DNA from 3 places in the Streptomyces sp. NPDC012827 genome. Region 1 is predicted to be linked to each of the others. Evidence: riboswitches for the same ligand, from Rfam matches in the RefSeq annotation. Region 1 holds a riboswitch; each other region holds the start of a gene.
The links. Region 1 has a riboswitch for thiamine pyrophosphate ahead of ACFY60_RS00400 (thiamine ABC transporter substrate binding subunit). Riboswitches for the same ligand answer to the same signal wherever they lie in the genome.
Positions count from the first base shown of each region.

Region 2: it holds a riboswitch for thiamine pyrophosphate, as region 1 does, so the genes downstream of both, thiC (phosphomethylpyrimidine synthase ThiC) here and ACFY60_RS00400 (thiamine ABC transporter substrate binding subunit) in region 1, are expected to answer to the same signal.
Region 3: it holds a riboswitch for thiamine pyrophosphate, as region 1 does, so the genes downstream of both, thiO (glycine oxidase ThiO) here and ACFY60_RS00400 (thiamine ABC transporter substrate binding subunit) in region 1, are expected to answer to the same signal.

Region 1 is NZ_JBIBBY010000001.1:94,119-100,550, reverse strand. Features, by position in the region: gene ACFY60_RS00410 (phosphatidate cytidylyltransferase) at 1-760, shown strand, start outside; gene rlmN (23S rRNA (adenine(2503)-C(2))-methyltransferase RlmN) at 937-2,049, shown strand; TPP riboswitch at 2,079-2,189, shown strand; gene ACFY60_RS00400 (thiamine ABC transporter substrate binding subunit) at 2,271-3,365, shown strand; gene ACFY60_RS00395 (ABC transporter permease) at 3,404-5,017, shown strand; gene ACFY60_RS00390 (ABC transporter ATP-binding protein) at 5,017-6,054, shown strand; gene ACFY60_RS00385 (hypothetical protein) at 6,197-6,432, opposite strand, start outside.
Region 2 is NZ_JBIBBY010000002.1:176,290-182,721, reverse strand. Features, by position in the region: gene ACFY60_RS04210 (IclR family transcriptional regulator) at 1-573, shown strand, start outside; gene ACFY60_RS04205 (SsgA family sporulation/cell division regulator) at 710-1,144, shown strand; gene ACFY60_RS04200 (YibE/F family protein) at 1,301-2,707, opposite strand; TPP riboswitch at 2,779-2,894, shown strand; gene thiC (phosphomethylpyrimidine synthase ThiC) at 2,889-4,703, shown strand; gene ACFY60_RS04190 (hypothetical protein) at 4,808-5,464, opposite strand; gene ACFY60_RS04185 (metallophosphoesterase) at 5,624-6,432, opposite strand, start outside.
Region 3 is NZ_JBIBBY010000005.1:173,869-180,300, reverse strand. Features, by position in the region: gene metF (methylenetetrahydrofolate reductase [NAD(P)H]) at 1-459, opposite strand, end outside; gene thiE (thiamine phosphate synthase) at 592-1,251, opposite strand; gene ACFY60_RS13140 (Rv2175c family DNA-binding protein) at 1,579-1,944, opposite strand; gene ACFY60_RS13135 (NAD(P)/FAD-dependent oxidoreductase) at 1,988-3,202, opposite strand; TPP riboswitch at 3,309-3,421, shown strand; gene thiO (glycine oxidase ThiO) at 3,419-4,582, shown strand; gene thiS (sulfur carrier protein ThiS) at 4,579-4,779, shown strand; gene ACFY60_RS13120 (thiazole synthase) at 4,785-5,579, shown strand; gene pknB (Stk1 family PASTA domain-containing Ser/Thr kinase) at 5,679-6,432, shown strand, end outside.

The DNA of each region.
Region 1 (6,432 bases):
CGTCGTCATCGCCTCGCTGTTCTTCTGGCCGCCGGCGTTCGTCGGCGTCATAGCGATCGCCGTGGTGGTCGGGCTCTGGGAGCTCACCTCCCGTCTCCAGGAGCGCAAGGAGATCAAGGCGCCGCTGGTGCCGCTCGCCGTCGGCGGCGCGGCGATGGTCGTCGCCGGTTTCGTGCGCGGGCCGGAAGGCGCGTGGGTCGCGATGGCCCTGACCGCCCTCGCGGTGCTGGTGTGGCGGATGACGGAGCCCCCCGAGGGCTATCTGAAGGACGTCACGGCCGGTGTCTTCGCCGCGTTCTACGTGCCGTTCCTGGCGACGTTCGTGGCGCTGCTGCTCACGGCTGACGACGGGCCGTGGCGGGTGCTGACGTTCCTGCTGCTGACGGTCGTCAGCGACACGGGGGCGTACGCGATCGGCTGGCGGTTCGGCAAGCGCAAACTGGCCCCGCGGATCAGCCCCGGCAAGACCCGTGAGGGGCTGGCCGGCGCGGTGACGTTCGCGATGGCGGCGGGCGCGCTGTGCATGGAGTTCCTGATCGACGGCGGCACCTGGTGGCAGGGGCTGCTGCTGGGCCTGGCGGTGGCGGCGAGCGCGACGCTCGGTGACCTCGGCGAGTCGATGATCAAGCGGGACCTCGGCATCAAGGACATGGGCACGCTGCTGCCGGGGCACGGCGGGATCATGGACCGGCTGGACTCGCTGCTGCCGACGGCACCGGTGGTGTGGCTGCTGCTCGGACTGTTCGTCGGAACGGGTTGACGGACAGCGGGTACTCTGGAAGGGCTCGTGGCGCGTGGCGTCGCGGGCCCTTCGTAGTCCCCCGCCGCTGCGGGGGGTGATCCAGAGGTCTCCCGGCTCCGGCGCCGTGCCGCCGTGCTCGCCGTGCCACCCGCCGCCGCGGGGGCGGACCTCGTCGTTTTGAGGAGACGCCCGACGTGGCCCGTCCGCTTCCCGGAGAACTCACTTTCGTCGCCCCGCGCGGAGCCAAGCAGCCGCCGCGGCACCTCGCCGACCTGTCGCCCGCCGAGCGGAAGGAGGCGGTCGCGGCGATCGGCGAGAAGCCGTTCCGTGCCAAGCAGCTGTCGACGCACTACTTCGCCCGGTACGCGCACGACCCCGCGGCGTGGACCGACATCCCGGCCGCGTCGCGGGAGAAGCTGGCGGCCGAGCTGCTGCCGGACCTGATGTCGGTGGTGCGGCACGTGTCGTGCGACGACGACACCACCCGTAAGACGCTGTGGCGGCTGCACGACGGCACGCTCGTGGAGTCGGTGCTCATGCGCTACCCGGACCGGGTGACGATGTGCATCTCCTCCCAGGCCGGCTGCGGCATGAACTGTCCGTTCTGCGCCACCGGGCAGGCCGGTCTCGACCGGAACCTGTCGACCGCGGAGATCGTGCACCAGATCGTGGACGGGATGCGGGCGCTGCGCGACGGGGAGGTCCCCGGCGGGCCGGCGCGGCTGTCGAACATCGTGTTCATGGGGATGGGCGAGCCGCTCGCGAACTACAAGCGGGTCGTCGGCGCGATCCGCCGGCTCACCGACCCGGAGCCGGACGGCCTCGGTCTGTCGCAGCGCGGGATCACCGTGTCCACGGTCGGCCTGGTGCCGGCGATGCTGCGGTTCGCCGACGAGGGCTTCAAGTGCCGTCTGGCGGTCTCGCTGCACGCGCCGGACGACGAGCTGCGCGACACGCTCGTACCGGTGAACACGCGGTGGAAGGTGCGGGAGGTCCTCGACGCGGCATGGGAGTACGCGGAGAAGTCCGGGCGCCGGATCTCCATCGAGTACGCCCTCATCCGGGACATCAACGACCAGGCGTGGCGGGGTGACCTGCTGGGCCGGCTGCTGAAGGGCAAGAGGGTGCACGTCAACCTGATCCCGCTGAACCCGACCCCGGGCTCCAAGTGGACGGCGTCCCGGCCCGAGGACGAGAAGGCGTTCGTCGAGGCGATCGCCGCCCACGGCGTTCCGGTGACCGTCCGGGACACCCGCGGCCAGGAGATCGACGGCGCCTGTGGACAGCTCGCGGCGTCCGAGCGCTGACCTTGTACGCTGTGCTCGAACACATCTGCATATTCCGACAGGGGAGCGCCACAGCGCTGAGAGTGCGGTGACCGTCAGACCGCAGACCCTCTGAACCTCGCCCAGGTCATTCTGGGTAGGAAGTTCGGTCGTTAACTCGAGCTGTTGCGCCCTGCCCGCGTCCGGTCCGCCGGTCGCGGGCAGGGCCGCGTCTCTTCCTGGTCACCCCCAGGAGGAATCCAGTGAGCACCAAGAAGTACGCCGCCGTCGCGCTGGTCGCGGCGCTGGGCGTCACGAGTCTCGCCGCCTGCTCCACCGAGGACGTCCGCGACGCGGCGGGCAAGAGCGGTGGGCCGGCGCCGAAGACCGTGACGCTCGTGAGCCACGACTCGTTCAACGCCTCCAAGGAGGTGCTGGCCGCGTTCACCGAGGAGACCGGTTACACGGTCAAGATCCTCAAGGCCGGTGACGCGGGCGAGGCCGTGAACAAGGAGATCCTCACCAAGGGCTCGCCGCAGGGTGACGTCTTCTTCGGCGTCGACAACACCCTGCTGTCCCGCGCCCTCGACAACGGGATCTTCGTGCCGTACGAGGCGAAGGGCCTGGACCGGGTGCCCGCCGCGTACCGGCCGGACGAGGAGCACCGGGTCACGCCCGTCGACTCCGGCGACATCTGCGTCAACTACGACAAGAAGTTCTTCGCGGACAAGAAGCTGGCGCCGCCGCGGACCTTCGACGACCTGGCGAAGCCGCAGTACAAGGACCTGCTGGTGGTGGAGAACCCGGAGCGGTCCTCCCCGGGCCTCGGTTTCCTGCTCGGCACGGTCGCCGCGTACGGCGACGAGGGCTGGCAGGACTACTGGAAGAAGCTGAAGGCCAACGGGGTCAAGACCGTCGACAGCTGGGAGCTCGCCTACAACCAGGAGTTCTCCGGCTCGGCCGGCGGCAAGCAGGCCAAGGGCGATCGGCCGCTCGTCGTCTCGTACGCCTCCAGCCCGCCCGTGGAGGTCCTCTACGGCGAGCCGCGGCCGAAGGAGGCCCCCACGGGGGTGTCGACCGGCACCTGCTTCCGGCAGATCGAGTTCGCGGGGCTGCTGAACGGGGCGAAGAACCCCGAGGGCGGCAAGAAGCTGATCGACTTCCTGATCTCCAAGAAGTTCCAGGACGACATGCCGCTGCAGATGTTCGTCAACCCGGTGGCGAAGGACGCGAGCCTGCCGGAGCTGTTCACGCGGCACGGCGTGGTGGTCGAGCGGCCGGAGACGATGGCGCCGGAGAAGATCGCCGAGAAGCGTGACGGGTGGATCCGGCAGTGGTCCTCGCTCGTCCTGAAGTGACGCGCGGTCGCGGGGGGAGCGCGGCGCGGCTGGGCCTGATGGCCCTGCCGGTCGCGTTCTTCGCGGTCTTCTTCGCCTGGCCGGTCGTCTCGATCGTGGACCGGGGGCTGCGGCCCGACGGGACGTGGCGGTTCGGCCGGATCGGCGAGACGCTGAGCCGGCCGGAGATCCTGGACGTGCTCGGTTTCACCGTGGGGCAGGCGGCGGCCTCCACCGGGCTGACGCTGCTGCTCGCGCTGCCGGGGGCGTACGTCTTCGCCCGCTTCGACTTCCCCGGCAAGAACGTGCTGCGGGCGGTCGTCACGGTGCCCTTCGTGCTGCCGACGGTGCTCGTCGGCACGGCGTTCCTCGCGGTCGCCGGCCGGGGCGGGCTGACGGACACGCTGTGGGGGGTGCGGCTCGACACCGGTGTGTGGGCCATCCTCCTCGCCCATGTCTTCTTCAACTACGCGGTGGTCGTCCGGACCGTCGGCGGGCTCTGGGCCCAGCTCGACCCGCGCCAGGAGGAGGCGGCCCGGGTCCTCGGCGCCTCCCGCTTCACGGCCTGGCGGACGGTGACGCTGCCGGCGCTGGTGCCGGCCGTGTCGGCGGCCGCGCTGATGGTGTTCCTGTTCACCTTCACCTCCTTCGGTGTCGTGCAGATCCTCGGCGGGGACGCGTACACGACGCTGGAGGCGGAGATCTACCGGCAGACGGCCCGGCTGCTGGACCTGCCGACGGCCGCCGTGCTGACGCTGACGCAGTTCGTGGCGGTCGGCGTGATCCTCGGTGTGCACGCCTGGACGGTCCGCCGGCGGGAGACCGCGCTGCGGCTGGTGGCGGCGGAGCGGACCGCCCGCCGGCCGCGCGGCGCCGGGCAGTGGACACTGCTGGCCGTGGTGCTGCTGACGGTGGCGCTGCTGATCCTGCTGCCGCTGGGCGTGCTCGTGGAGCGGTCCTTCGCCGGGCCCGACGGGTACGGGCTGCGTTACTACCGGGCGCTCGGTTCGCTCGACGCGACCGGCACCTTCCTGGTGCCGCCGCTGGAGGCGATCGGGAACTCGCTGCGGTACGCGGTGGCGGCGACCGGCATCGCGGTGCTGATCGGCGGGCTCGCGGCGGCGGCGCTGACCCGGCGGGCGGGGCGTCTCGTGCGCGGCTTCGACGCGCTGCTGATGCTGCCGCTCGGGGTGTCGGCGGTGACCGTCGGTTTCGGCTTCCTCATCACGCTCGACGAGCCGCCGTTCGACCTGCGGGCCAGCTGGATCCTGGTGCCGCTCGCGCAGGCCCTGGTCGGGGTGCCGTTCGTGGTGCGGACGATGCTGCCGGTGCTGCGGGCGGTGGACGAGCGGCTGCGGGAGGCGGCGGCCGTGCTCGGCGCCTCGCCGTGGCGCGCCTGGCGGGAGGTGGACCTGCCGATGGTGCGGCGGGCGCTGCTCGTCGCGTCCGGGTTCGCCTTCGCCGTCTCGCTGGGCGAGTTCGGCGCGACGGTGTTCATCGCCCGGCCGGACAGTCCGACGCTGCCGGTGGCGGTGGCACGGCTGCTGGGCCGGCCCGGTGAGCTCAACTACGGGCAGGCGATGGCCCTGTCGACGATTCTGATGGTGGTGTGCGCGGTGTCCCTGCTGCTGCTCGAACGGCTGCGGACCGACCGGACCACCGGGGAGTTCTGATGCTGACACTCGACGGCGCGACCGTACGGTACGGGGCGCGGGCCGTGCTCGACGGCGTGGACCTGGTGGTCGGCGAGCACGAGATCGTCTGTGTGCTGGGCCCCAGCGGCAGCGGCAAGTCGACGCTGCTGCGGGCGGTGGCGGGGCTGCGGGACCCGGACGCGGGGCGGGTGCTGCTGGGCGGTGCCGACCAGGCGGGCGTGCCGCCGCACCGGCGGGGTGTGGGGCTCATGTTCCAGGACCACCAGCTGTTCCCGCAGCGGGACGTGGCGGGGAACGTGGAGTTCGGCCTGCGGATGCGGGGGGTGGACCGGGCCGAGCGGGAGGGGCGGGTGGCGGAGCTGCTCGACCTGGTGGGGCTGCCGGGCGCGCAGCGGCGGGCGGTCGCCTCCCTGTCCGGTGGCGAGCAGCAGCGGGTGGCGCTGGCCCGGGCGCTGGCCCCCCGGCCCCGGCTCCTCATGCTGGACGAGCCGCTCGGGCAGCTGGACCGGGGGCTGCGGGAGCGGCTCGTGGTCGAGCTGCGGCAGCTCTTCGGGCGGCTGGGGACGACGGTGCTGGCCGTCACCCATGACCAGGGGGAGGCGTTCGCGCTGGCCGACCGGGTCGTGGTCATGCGGGAGGGCCGGATCGCGCAGTCGGGGGCGCCGGTGGAGGTGTGGCAGCGGCCCGCCTCCGCGTTCGTGGCCCGTTTCCTCGGCTTCGACAACGTGGTGCCCGCGGCGGTGTCCGGCACGGAGGCGAGCACCGTGTGGGGTCGCGTCCCGGTCCCGGCCGGCTCGCCGCAGGGCGCCCGCAGCCTCCTGATCCGCCCGGCGGGCGTGCGGGTCGCCGGCCGGGGGGAGGGCCTGCCCTGCCGGGTAGCCGCCCGTACCTTCCGCGGCCATCACGTGTCCGTCGTGCTCCACCCGGCCGAGGGGCCCCCTCTGGAGGCGGAGTTCCCGCTGGGCGACGTGCCCGACGAGGGCGCCGAGATCCGTGTGACCTTCCGGGCGGAGGACGTGGTGGTCCTGGACGAGCCCGCCGACGGCGGGGCCTGACCGGGCGGGGCGGGCGCCGGGCGAGTGCGGCGTCGAACTCGTCCGGGGTGTGGATCTCGCGCGGGTGACCGGGCGGCGGGACGGGGGTGGGGGCGTCGCCATGGGCCCCCGACGGGCGGCCCGTGGCGACGGGGCCCCGCTGTCAGCCGGTCAGGGGCAGCGCCGCCAGCGTGCCGACCAGCCAGGTGACCGGGAGGAACACCGCGAGGAGGACACCGGCCCGCATCAGGGCGGCCGTGCGCAGGACGGTGGGCGGTGCGCCGAGCCGCAGCAGCGCTTCGGTGGTGCGGGCGCGGTACTGGCGGGACTCCAGGGCCGCGGTGAGCAGCGTCGCCGTGGTGCAGACGACGATCAGGAGGGCGCCCAGGCCGGTGAGCG
Region 2 (6,432 bases), on a different contig from region 1:
GGCCTGTTCGTCCTGGGAGAGGCCGCCGGGCGGCTGGCCCGCGGCGGAGCTGTGCAGAATCGTCGCATCAAGATCGAGGACTCCCTCGCCCGCTGGCGGGACGAGATCGGCGCGCCGGTCTACTTCGCGCTCTACCGCGACGGCGAGATCGAACTCGTCTCCGTCGCCGACACGCCCTCCTCCCCCGCCGTGGAGGAGTGGGCCGATTTCCGCGAGACCGCGCACGCCCACGCGATCGGGCAGTGTCTGCTGAGCCAACTCGATCTGAAATCTCGTCAAGACCACCTCGATCGCCATCCGGTGGCTGCGATGACGCCGTATACGCTCTGTAACCGTCAAGCCCTTTTGGAGCGTTTGGCCGGTTTCGGGCGGATGGAACCCGTGGTGGAGCGGCAGGAATATGCGCTCGGCACGGTATGTGCCGCCTTCCCTGTCACCGTGGGCTCCACGGCGGCCGCACTGGCTGTCTCCGTACCGCTCCACCAGGAAGAACGACTACTCCCAGCCATCGAGCGGCTACGTACCGAGGTCGGAAAGCTGTTCAGCTCGCTCGCTTTCTCTATCAGTATCTGAAAAATCACTCCTTGTGATCCGGTAGCGCGTACAGCACGATTGCGTCAAGAGGGCCACGAGGGATCATTCCTGGCCGTTTCGGTCACAGCTTCAGCAGCTGTGTTCACACACTGCTCCACCGACTGCGGGGTACATGATGCGAGAGACGGTTCAGGCCGAGGTCCTGATGAGCTTCCTCGTCTCCGAGGAGCTCTCCTTCAAGATCCCGGTCGAACTGCGATATGAGACCCGGGATCCGTACGCGGTGCGCATGACCTTCCACCTCCCCGGGGACGCGCCGGTGACCTGGGCGTTCGGCAGGGAACTGCTGCTCGACGGGATCAACCGGCCCAGCGGGGACGGGGACGTGCACATCGCCCCCACCGAACCCGAAGGACTCTCCGACGTCTCCATCCGCCTCCAGGTCGGCAGTGACCGCGCGCTGTTCCGAGCCAGCGCGCCGCCGCTCGTCGCCTTCCTGGACCGGACGGACAAGCTGGTGCCGCTGGGGCAGGAATGCACCCTCGGTGACTTCGAGGACAACCTGGAGGCGGCCCTCGGCCGGATCCTGGCCGAGGAGAACGCCGGCTGACACACACGGAAGCCGGGAGACCGTACCTGTCGGGCGGTCACCGGTGCCTGTGGACGAACGACGGCCCCGGGACCCTGCGCCCCGGGGCCGTCGTCCACCCCGCCGCCGGGCACCCGCTCCCGGCGGCCCGGGAATGCCGTACCGAGCGGCCGGGGCCTACTTGGCCCGGCGCCGCCGCCCGCCCCGTACCGGCGCCGTCTTCCTGCCGCCGGCGCCCCCCGGGCGGTCGGCCGAGACGACCAGGGCCGCGAGCCCGGTGGTGACCGGCACGGAGGCGACCAGACCGATCGAACCGACCAGCGTCCGTACGATCTCCTCCGCCACCAGCTCGCTGTTGGCCACCGTGCCCACGCTGCTCTGCGCGATCGAGAACAGCAGGAGCAGCGGCAGGGCCGCACCGGCGTAGGCGAGGACGAGGGTGTTCACCACCGAGGCGATGTGGTCCCGGCCGATCCGGATGCCCGCCCGGTAGAGCGCGCGCGGGCCCATCCCGGGATCGGCCTGGTGCAGCTCCCAGACCGCCGAGGTCTGGGTGACCGTCACGTCGTCGAGCACGCCGAGCGAGCCGATGATGACGCCCGCCAGCAGCAGACCCGACATGTCGATGTTCGGGTAGAGGCCGTGGATCAGACCGGTGTTGTCGTCGGTGTTGCCGCTCAGCGAGGCCCAGCCGATGAACAGCGAACCGAGCAGGCCGATCAGCATCAGGGAGATCAGCGTGCCCAGCACCGCCACCGAGGTGCGGGCCGACAGGCCGTGGCACATGTACAGCGCGATGAGCATGATCGCGCTCGACCCGACCACCGCCACGACCAGCGGATTCGAGCCCTCCAGGATCGCCGGCAGGATGAAGAGGGTCAGCACCAGGAAGCTCACCGCGAGCGCGACCAGCGCCATCAGACCCCGCAGCCGCCCGACCACCACCACCGCCAGCGCGAAGATGCCGGCCAGCAGTGCCATGGGCATCTTCCGGTTCACGTCCGTCACCGAGTACTGCAGGTCCCGGGGTGCGTCCGGCGCGTACGCCACCACGACGCCCTGCCCTTGGTCCAGTTGGCGCGGGGCGTCCGGCTGCACGATCTCGACGAACCTGCGGCCCTTGTCCTTTCCGGTGGTGACCTCGACGGTCGCCTTCTCGCACTGTCCCTGCTGGGCGTTGACCGCCTCCCGGCCCTGTGGGGTGGAGGTGTCACCGGTCGGGGGCACCTGGGCGGCGTTCACGTCCTTGCAGTCGACCCGCTCGACCGAGACGACCGTGCCCTGCTCGGTCTGGCGGTCGAAACCCACGCCGGTCCGCTCGTGCGCCGGCGTGCCGCCCGGCCACAGCACCGCGAGGCCGACCACGACCGCCGTGGCGAAGGGGATCAGGACCGCCGCGATGACCCTGCGCAGGTGGCGCGAGACGGGCGCGGCGGGACCGTGGGCATGGCTGTGCCCGTGGCCGGAGCCGGACCCGTGCCCGGGTGCGTGAGCGGGGACGGGCGGGGGTGCGTGACCGTGGCCATGGCCGCCCGCACCGTGGCCGTGGTCGTGCGGATCGGGGGTCTGCTGCGAGGAAGTCACCGACCGATCATCGCAAGAACGTCGGGGGCCCACTGTTCAGCACGCCAGGGATGACGCTAGCGTGGTGGCACCTTTGCACACGCGGGAGCTCGGAGCACCGGGCTGAGAGGGCGCTGACGACACGCTGCGCCGACCGCCGAACCTGTTACCGGGTAATGCCGGCGTAGGGAGATTCGGTCTCATGACCATTCAGGATGCGCACACGCCTGCCTCCGGCGAGAACACCGCCGGGAACAACGCCTCGGGAGCGAACGCCTCCGAGCGGCGGACGCCGGGCTGGCACAAGGGGTACATCGAAGGCTCGCGCCCCGACCTGCGGGTGCCGGTCCGTCAGGTGCACCTCACCAACGGCAAGGACGTGACCCTGTACGACACGTCCGGTCCGTACACCGACCCCACCGTCGACACCGACGTGCGGAGGGGTCTTCCGCCGCTGCGCGAGAACTGGATCATCGCGCGCGGCGACACCGAGGAGTACGCGGGCCGTCCGGTCCGCCCCGAGGACGACGGCATCAAGCACACCTCGCCGCGCGGCGGCGGGCTGAAGAACCTCGACGCCGTCTTCCCCGGCCGCCCCCGCCTGCCGCGCCGCGGCCGGGAGGGCCGGGCGGTGACCCAGCTCGCGTACGCCCGCCGGGGGGAGATCACCCCGGAGATGGAGTACGTGGCGATCCGCGAGAACGTCTCCCCCGAGGTCGTACGGGAGGAGATCGCCGCAGGTCGCGCGGTGCTGCCGGCCAACGTCAACCACCCCGAGATCGAGCCGATGATCATCGGCAAGCGGTTCCTGGTGAAGGTCAACGCCAACATCGGCAACTCCGCCGTCACCTCCTCCATCGAGGAGGAGGTGGAGAAGATGACCTGGGCGACCAAGTGGGGTGCCGACACGGTCATGGACCTCTCCACCGGCCGCAACATCCACACCACTCGCGAGTGGGTGCTGCGCAATTCCCCCGTGCCCATCGGCACCGTGCCGCTCTACCAGGCCCTGGAGAAGGTCGACGGCAGGGCCGAGGAACTGACCTGGGAGATCTACAAGGACACGGTCATCGAGCAGGCCGAGCAGGGCGTCGACTACATGACGGTCCACGCCGGCGTGCTCCTGCCGTACGTGCCGCTGACCGCGCGCCGCAAGACCGGCATCGTCTCGCGCGGCGGCTCCATCATGGCGGCCTGGTGTCTCGCCCACCACAAGGAGAACTTCCTCTACACGAACTTCGAGGAGCTCTGCGAGATCCTCGCCGCCTACGACGTCACGTACTCCCTGGGCGACGGGCTGCGGCCCGGTTCGATCGCGGACGCCAACGACGAGGCGCAGTTCGCGGAGCTGCGCACGCTCGGCGAGCTGAACACGATCGCCAAGCGGCACAACGTGCAGACCATGATCGAGGGCCCCGGGCACGTCCCGATGCACAAGATCAAGGAGAACATCGACCTCCAGCAGGAGATCTGCGAGGAGGCGCCGTTCTACACGCTCGGCCCGCTCACCACGGACGTGGCGCCCGCCTACGACCACATCACCTCGGGCATCGGCGCGGCGATGATCGCCTGGTGGGGCACGGCGATGCTCTGCTACGTCACGCCCAAGGAGCACCTGGGCCTGCCCAACAAGGACGACGTGAAGACGGGCGTCATCACCTACAAGATCGCCGCGCACGCGGCGGACCTGGCGAAGGGGCACCCCGGGGCCCAGGAGTGGGACGACGCGCTCTCCGACGCGCGGTTCGAGTTCCGGTGGGAGGACCAGTTCAACCTGGCGCTCGACCCGGACACGGCCCGTGAGTTCCACGACGAGACGCTGCCCGCGGAGCCGGCGAAGACCGCGCACTTCTGCTCGATGTGCGGTCCGAAGTTCTGCTCGATGAAGATCTCCCAGGACATCCGCCGCGAGCACGGCGGCGACCTGAAGGCCGAGGAGATCCAGGCGGGCATGGCGGAGAAGTCGGCGGAGTTCGCGGCGAGCGGCAACAGGGTGTACCTGCCGCTGGCGGACTGACCTCCGCACGACGGGGGGACCGGTCGGCGGCTTCGGGGGGAGTCGTCGGCCGGTTCCGTTTCCGCTTTCTACGGGGCCTTCCCGTGGGTCGGGAGGCGTACGGCTCACGGGGTGGACGCGTCCGGGGCCGGGTCGGCGGGTGCCGTGGCGGCGAGGGCGGTGGTGAGGAAGGGGAGGATGCCGCGTTCCAGGAGGGCCCGGCGCCAGGCCTCGCGGGCCAGGGAGAGTTCGTCGGCCGGGGCGGGGTCGTCGCGGTCCGCCGCGGCCGGGTTGTTGCGGAGGGCCGTGACCAGGAGCCCGGCGCCCGCGCACAGCAGGCCCCCGGCGGCGATGGCGCCGAAGACGAGGCCGGCGGTCAGCAGCGTCCCGCCGAACACGACGGTCGGGGCCAGGGCGTGCAGCACCGCCCCGACCAGCAGGAAGATCGCGGCTGCCGAGCCGGCGAGGACGGGCACCATGACGGTGATGATGGCGGCCACGCCCGGGCCGGGGCCGTCGTGCGCGGAGGTGGGCGGCCGGGGTGCGGCGGGGGCCCGGCTCTGTTCCCGGACCCTGACGAAGTGCTCGTACTCGCTCGCCGCCGCGGCGGCGATCAGCGCTGTCGCGTTCAGCGCCATGGAGCGCAGCTGGGCGCTCGTCAGCCGGCTGCCGAGACCGTCGAGTTCCGGCCGTGTCCCGGCGGTGCGCAGTGCGTCGTCGAGGACCCGCTCGTACTCGGCGCGGTCCTCGGTCAGCAGGTGCGGAGCCACGTTCATGTGCATCCCCCGATGCTCCGTAGGCCCGAAGCGCCGCAGGCAGCGGCGGGTTGGGCGGAAACGGAGGAGAGCCTGCTTGCGGATGGTCCGATGGTATTGCGGGGACCGTGGGCGCTGACAGGGAGTTTCCGGAATTCGACTTTTCCGGGTGCGGAGGGTGACGCGTCAGGCGGGCAGGGGGAGTTGGACGACCAGCAGCTTTCCGGCCATGGTCACGCCACCGTCCATGGCGATCGCGAGACCGTCGGCGTACACGTGCGGACCGTCGACGACCGGGCCAGAGGAGTCCTCGCCGTCCTCCGCGCCGACCTGGCCGAGGAGGTACGGGATGGGGCTGTGGCCGTGGACGACGCGGTGGCCGCCGTAGGTGGAGAGGAGTTCCTGCACGGCCTGGGGTCCGCCGTCGTCGCGGAAGGCGAAGCGCTTGGTGAACTTGCGGAAGAGGTCCCAGACCTCGTCGGCGTCGTTCCGGTTGAGGATCTCGTGGACGGTGTCGTTGACGTCCTCGATCGTCTCGCCGTACTCCAGGTACGCGGTGGTGTCGGAGTGCAGCAGGAGGTGGTCGTCCTCCCGCACGACGGCGTCGAGCCGGGACATCCACTGGAGGTGGACGTCCTGGAGCCGGTCCATGTCGGTCTTCTGGCCGCCGTTGAGGAGCCAGGCGGCCTGGAAGGTGGCGGTGCCGGCACCGGAGTTGACCGGTGTGTCGCCGAACCGTTTGGCGCCGATGAGCAGCAGCTCGTGGTTGCCCATGAGGGCCTTGCAGTAGCCGCCGGCGGCGGCGGCCTCGGCGGAGAGCCGCATGACCAGGTCGATGACACCGATGCCGTCGGGGCCGCGGTCGGTGAAGTCGCCGAGGAACCAGAGGCGGGCGTTGCCCGCGGCCCAGCCGCCGTTCTCGTCGATGAGGCCCTGCGCGTACAGGGCGGCGACGAGTTCGTCGAGGTAGCCGTGGACGTCACCGACGACGTACA
Region 3 (6,432 bases), on a different contig from region 1:
GTCGCCGGACTCCTTGATGAGCCGGACCAGGTCGGCGGCGTAGCGGACGCCCTCGGGGTGCTCGACCCACTCCCCCAGCGGGTCGCCGGCGGGGTCGCCGCGCAGCGCCAGCATGTTGCGGATGCCGGCGTCGGCGTACTGGCCGAGGATGTTGCGCAGTTCCGCGACGGAGTGGTCGACGGCGGTGAGGTGGGCGACGGGGGTGAGCGTGGTGTCGGAGGCGATCTTCTGGGTGGCCTTGACGGTGCCGCCCCGGGTGGTGCCGCCTGCGCCGTAGGTGACGGAGACGAAGCTCGGGCCGACCGCCTCGACGCGGCGCATGGCGTTCCAGAGGACCTGTTCGCCCTTCTCGGTCCGGGGCGCGTAGAACTCGAACGAGTACGACGTGCTGCCGGAGGCGAGGATCTCGCGGACCGTGCGGGCGCGGTCCGAGCGGACGGAAGCGGTTCCAAGGGCCATACGGGCAGGTTAGACGCGGTCCGGGAAGCGGCGTACCGGTCGTCCGAAAGATGGACAGCTTTTCGGACAGCGAAAAGCGGGGGCCGGGCGGGGCCCGGGTTCCGTCCCTCGCCCGGCCCCCGCTCCCGGGCGCTACGCCGCCGCGGCGGTCCGCTCGCGGACGCGCCGGGCGAGGGCGGCGGTCGCGGCGGCCGGGTCGTCGGCCTCCGTGATCGCCCGGACGACGACGATCCGGCGCGCGCCGGCGTCCAGGACCTCGTCCAGGTTGGCGGCGTCGATGCCGCCGATGGCGAACCAGGGGCGGTCCTGGGCGAGGCCCGCCGCGTACCGGACGAGCCCGAGGCCCGGCGCGTACCGGCCGGGCTTGGTGGGCGTGGGCCAGCAGGGGCCGGTGCAGAAGTAGTCCACGCCGGGCTCGGCGGCGGCCGCGGCCACCTCGGTCTCGGCGTGGCAGGAACGGCCGATGAGCACCTCGTCGCCGAGGATCGCGCGGGCGGCGGGCACGGGGAGGTCGCCCTGGCCGAGGTGGAGGACGTCGGAGCCGATCGCGTGGGCCACGTCGGCCCGGTCGTTCACGGCCAGGAGCGTGCCGTGGCGCCGGCAGGCGTCGGCGAGGACGGCGAGGTGCTCCAGCTCCTCGGCGGCCTCCATGCCCTTGTCGCGCAGCTGCACGACGTCGACGCCGGAGGAGAGCACGGCGTCGAGGAACTCGGGCAGGTCGCCCTGCCGCTTGCGCGCGTCGGTACACAGGTAGAGCCGGGCGTCGGCGAGTCGCTCACGGGGTGTGGGCATGGCTGGGTCCCCCCATCGGGTGGTGCCGGCACGACGCCGACCGATGGCCCACCGCCGCGCCCGCTGCTGGATCTGTCGCTGTTGTCGAGCCGCGCGGCCGCCACGGTAGCGGGTGGGGGCACGACCGGAGGCCGGTGGGGGGCCGGTGCGGGAGGGGGCACGGGCAGGCGGAGGCCGGATGCCCGGGGGCGGGACCCGGCGGGGCCCCGGCGACGGGCGCGGGACCGGGGGCACGGCGCGCAAGGCACGACACCCCGCCCCTCGGCGGGGCGGGGTGTCATCGGTCGCGTCAGCGCCGCCCCGCGCGGGGCGCGCCGTTCCGGCGGGTCAGACAGCGAGCGCCTGGGCGCGGCGCTTCACCTCCGTGCCGCGGTTCTCGGCGAGCGCCTGCGCGGGCGTGCCCGGCAGGCTCGGGTCCGGAGTGAACAGCCACTCCAGCATTTCCTCGTCGTTGAAGCCGTCGTCCCGCAGCAGCGTCAGGGTGCCGGCGAGGCCCTTGACGACCTTGTCGCCCTGGATGAAGGCGGCCGGCACCTGCAGGGCGTTGTTCTCCCCGCGGCGTACGGCGATGAGCTGGCCGTCCTTGACCAGCTGCCGGACACGCGTCACCTCGACGTCCAGCATCTCCGCGATGTCGGGGAGGTAGAGCCACGCGGGGACGAGAGCATCGATCTTTTCGTCAATCTCGGTCACGGGACAAGCGTGCCATCCCGGACCGACAGCCGGTAGTCGGGCCCTACCGGACGGCCGCCTTCAGGGGGACGGCCGGGTCGGCGGCGCGCTCCGGGTCGACGGGCGTGGCGGTCTCGATGAGCTTGCGGCCCTGGGCCAGGTCGCGGGGCCGGCCCACGGCCAGCAGGGCGACGGGCACCCCTCCGCGCAGCCACAGCACGCTCCAGGCCTCCGAGGAGGGGTCCCCGCGCCACACCGTTCCGTCGGCGTCCGCGTGGCGTCCCGCGTACTGGACGAACCGGCCGAACTGCTCGGACCAGAAGTACGGCACCGGGTCGTACGGCTCCGGCAGCGCGCCCAGGATGTCGGCGGCGACCGTGCGCGGGCCCTGGAGGGCGTTGTCCCAGTGGTGGACGAGGAGCCGGGCGCCGTAGCGGGCGGAGGGGAAGGAGGCGCAGTCACCGACGGCGTACACGTCGGGCAGGGAGGTGCGCAGCCGGTCGTCGGCGGTCACGGCGCCGTCCGGGTCGAGGGCGATGCCGGAGCCGGCGAGCCAGCCGGTGGCGGGGCGGGCTCCGATGCCGACGACGACCGCGTCGGCGGCGAGTTCCCGGCCGTCGTCCAGGACGACGGCGCCGGGACGGACGGTCGCCACGCGCGCGTGGGTGAGGAGGTCGGCGCCGCGCTCGGCGTACCAGCCGGCCATGAAGGCGGTGACCTCGGCGGGCAGGGCGTCGCCGAGCGGCCGTTCGGCGGCCTCGACGACGGTGACGGCGCAGCCCGCCTCCCGGGCGGCGGTGGCGAACTCGGCGCCGATCCAGCCGGCGCCGACGACCACGACGGTCTTCCGCCGTTCGAGGACGGGGGCGAGGCGCAGGGCGTCGTCCAGGGTGCGGAGCAGATGGACGCCGGGGACGCCCTCGGCGCCCGGCAGGGGGACCGGGTGGGCGCCGGTGGCGAGCACCAGGGCGTCGTACGGGACGGGCCCGGCGCCGGTGTCGATCTCGCGGTCGCCGGGGCGCAGGGCGACGGCCTCCAGGCCGAGCCGGAGGTCGATGTCCAGGTCGGCGAAGTCGATGTCGAAGGCGGAGCCCTCGGCCTTGCCCAGGAGGACCGCCTTGGAGAGCGGGGGACGGTCGTAGGGCTGGTGGGGTTCGGCTCCGATCAGGGTCACCGCGCCGGTGAAGCCCTGCTCGCGCAGGGCGACGGCGGTCTGCACGCCCGCCATCCCGGCTCCGGCGATCACGACGTGCCTCGGGGTCTGCTGGTGCTCGCTCACCGGACCACCATACGCAGCTGACGACACGTCAGCCTTCAGGGGCGTACCGGTCCCGGGGACGGGCTGTACCGGCCCCGGGGGGCGGGGGTTAGTCTGGCCACCGACGTGAAGCACTCGCGGGAGCCCGGACGCACCGGGCTGAGAGGGAGGCTGGCCGGCCTCCGACCGTACGAACCTGATCCGGGTCATGCCGGCGAAGGGAGGGGCTGGACGCCCATGCGTTCTTCCGATGTCCTCGTGGTCGGGGGCGGCATCATCGGCCTGGTCACGGCCTGGCGGGCGGCGCGGCGCGGGCTGCGCGCCGCGGTCGTCGACCCGGAGCCCGGCGGCGGGGCCGCCCGGGTCGCGGCCGGGATGCTCGCCGCCGTCACCGAACTGCACTACGGCGAGGAGACCCTGCTGGGGCTGAACCTCGCCTCCGCGGCGCGCTATCCCGCGTTCGTCGCCGAGCTGGAGGAGGCCGCCGGCCACGGTGTCGGCTACCGCGCCTGCGGCACGCTCGCCGTCGCGCTCGACGCCGACGACCGCGCCCACCTGCGGGAACTGCACGCCCTCCAGACCCGCTGCGGACTGGCGTCCGCGTGGCTGAGCGGACGGGAGTGCCGGCGCCTCGAACCGATGCTGGCGCCGGGCGTGCGCGGCGGCCTGCGGGTCGACGGCGACCACCAGGTCGACCCGCGCCGGCTCGCCGCCGCGCTCGTCGTCGCCTGCGAGCGGGCCGGGGTGGTCCTCCACCGCGCCCGCGCGGAGCGGCTGGTGGTGGTACGGGACCGGGCGACCGGGGTCCTCCTGGAGGGCGGCGGGGAGCTGAGCGCCGGTCAGGTCGTGCTGGCCGCGGGCAGTCTGAGCGGGCGGCTCGCCGGCGTGCCGGAGGAGGTGCTGCCGCCGGTGCGCCCCGTGAAGGGGCAGGTGCTGCGGCTGCGGGTGCCGCCCGCGTACGCCCCCTTCCTCTCCCGGACCGTGCGGGCCGTGGTCCGGGGCAGCCACGTCTACCTCGTCCCCCGCGCCGACGGCGAGCTGGTCGTGGGCGCCACCAGCGAGGAGCTCGGCTGGGACACCACCGTCACGGCGGGCGGGGTGTACGAGCTGCTGCGGGACGCGCATGAACTCGTCCCCGGACTGACCGAGCTGCCGCTCACCGAGACCCTCGCCGGGCTGCGCCCCGGCTCGCCCGACAACGCGCCGATGCTTGGCCCGAGCGCCCTGCCCGGCCTCCACCTGGCCACCGGCCACTACCGCAACGGGGTGCTGCTCACCCCCGTCACCGGCGACGTCATGGCGGAGGTCCTCGCCACGGGCGTCCTCCCCGACGAGGCGCGCCCCTTCTCCCCCCTCCGTTTCTCCTCCGCCCCTCCCGTACGACAGGAGCAGCCCGTATGAACGTGTCCGTGAACGGAGAGGCCCGGGTCCTGGACGGCCCCGTCTCCCTCGACGCCCTCGTCGCCACCCTGACCACGGCGCCCACCGGGGTGGCCGCGGCCGTCAACGAGACGGTCGTGCCGCGCGGCGAGTGGGCGGCGACGCTGCTCGGTGACGGCGACCGGGTCGAGGTCCTCACCGCGGTGCAGGGGGGCTGAGCGCGATGTCCGACGACGTGTTCGTCCTCGGCGGTACGGAGTTCTCCTCCCGTCTCATCATGGGGACGGGCGGCGCGCCCAGCCTGGACGTCCTGGAGCGCTCCCTCGTCGCGAGCGGTACGGAGCTGACCACCGTCGCCATGCGGCGCCTGGACCCGACGGTGCGCGGCTCGGTCCTCTCCGTCCTGGAGCGGCTCGGCGTCCGGGTCCTGCCCAACACGGCGGGCTGCTTCACGGCGGGCGAGGCCGTCCTGACCGCCCGGCTCGCCCGGGAGGCGCTCGGCACCGACTGGATCAAGCTGGAGGTGGTGGCGGACGAGCGGACGCTGCTGCCGGACACGGTGGAGCTCCTCGACGCGGCGGAGACCCTCGTGGACGAGGGCTTCACCGTGCTGCCGTACACCAACGACGACCCCGTTCTCGCGCGGAAGCTGGAGGACGTGGGGTGCGCGGCGATCATGCCGCTCGGTTCCCCGATCGGTTCGGGGCTCGGCATCCGCAACCCGCACAACTTCGAGCTCATCGTGGAGCGGGCGGGGGTGCCGGTGATCCTCGACGCGGGGGCCGGTACGGCGTCGGACGCGGCGCTCGCGATGGAGCTGGGCTGCGAGGCGGTGATGCTGGCGTCGGCGGTGACGCGGGCGCAGGAGCCGGTGCTGATGGCGGCGGCGATGCGGCACGCGGTCGAGGCGGGCCGCCTCGCCCGCCGCGCCGGCCGCATCCCCCGCCGCCACTTCGCGGAGGCCTCCTCCCCCCACGAGGGCCGCGCCCACCTGGACCCGGAGCGCCCGGCGTTCTGAGCCCGGGGCCGGGTGCGGGGTGCGGGGTGCGTCACAGGTGCGTCGCAGTGGGGCGGGACCCGGGCGGGGGGCCGCCGGGCGGCTCGTAGACTCGACGCCGTGGACACGACCCTCCAGGACCCCCTCGTCGGGCGGCTGCTCGACGGCCGCTACCGCGTCGACGCGCGCATCGCCGTCGGCGGGATGGCCACGGTCTACCGGGCCGTCGACACCCGCCTCGACCGCGTCCTCGCGCTCAAGGTGATGCACCCCTCGCTCGCGGCGGACGCCGCCTTCGTCGAGCGTTTCATCCGCGAGGCGAAGTCCGTCGCCCGGCTCGCGCACCCCAACGTCGTCGGGGTCTTCGACCAGGGCGCCGAGGACGCCTACGTCTACCTGGCCATGGAGTACGTCGAGGGCTGCACGCTCCGGGACGTGCTCCGGGAGCGCGGCGCGCTGCGGCCCCGCGCGGCGCTCGACATCCTGGAGCCGGTGCTCGCCGCGCTCGGCGCCGCGCACCGGGCCGGGTTCGTGCACCGGGACATGAAGCCGGAGAACGTCCTGATAGGGGACGACGGCCGGGTGAAGGTGGCCGACTTCGGTCTGGTCAGGGCCGTGGGGACGGCGACGGCCACCACCGGTTCGGTCCTCGGCACCGTCTCGTACCTGGCACCGGAACAGATCGAGCACGGCACGGCCGACACCCGCGCCGACGTGTACGCCTGCGGCGTCGTCCTGTACGAGATGCTCACGGGCGGCAGGCCGCACTCCGGTGACACGCCCGCCCAGGTGCTCTACCGGCATCTGCACACCGACGTGCCCGCGCCCTCGGCCGACGTGCCCGGTCTCGCCCTGGAGCTGGACGAGCTGGTCG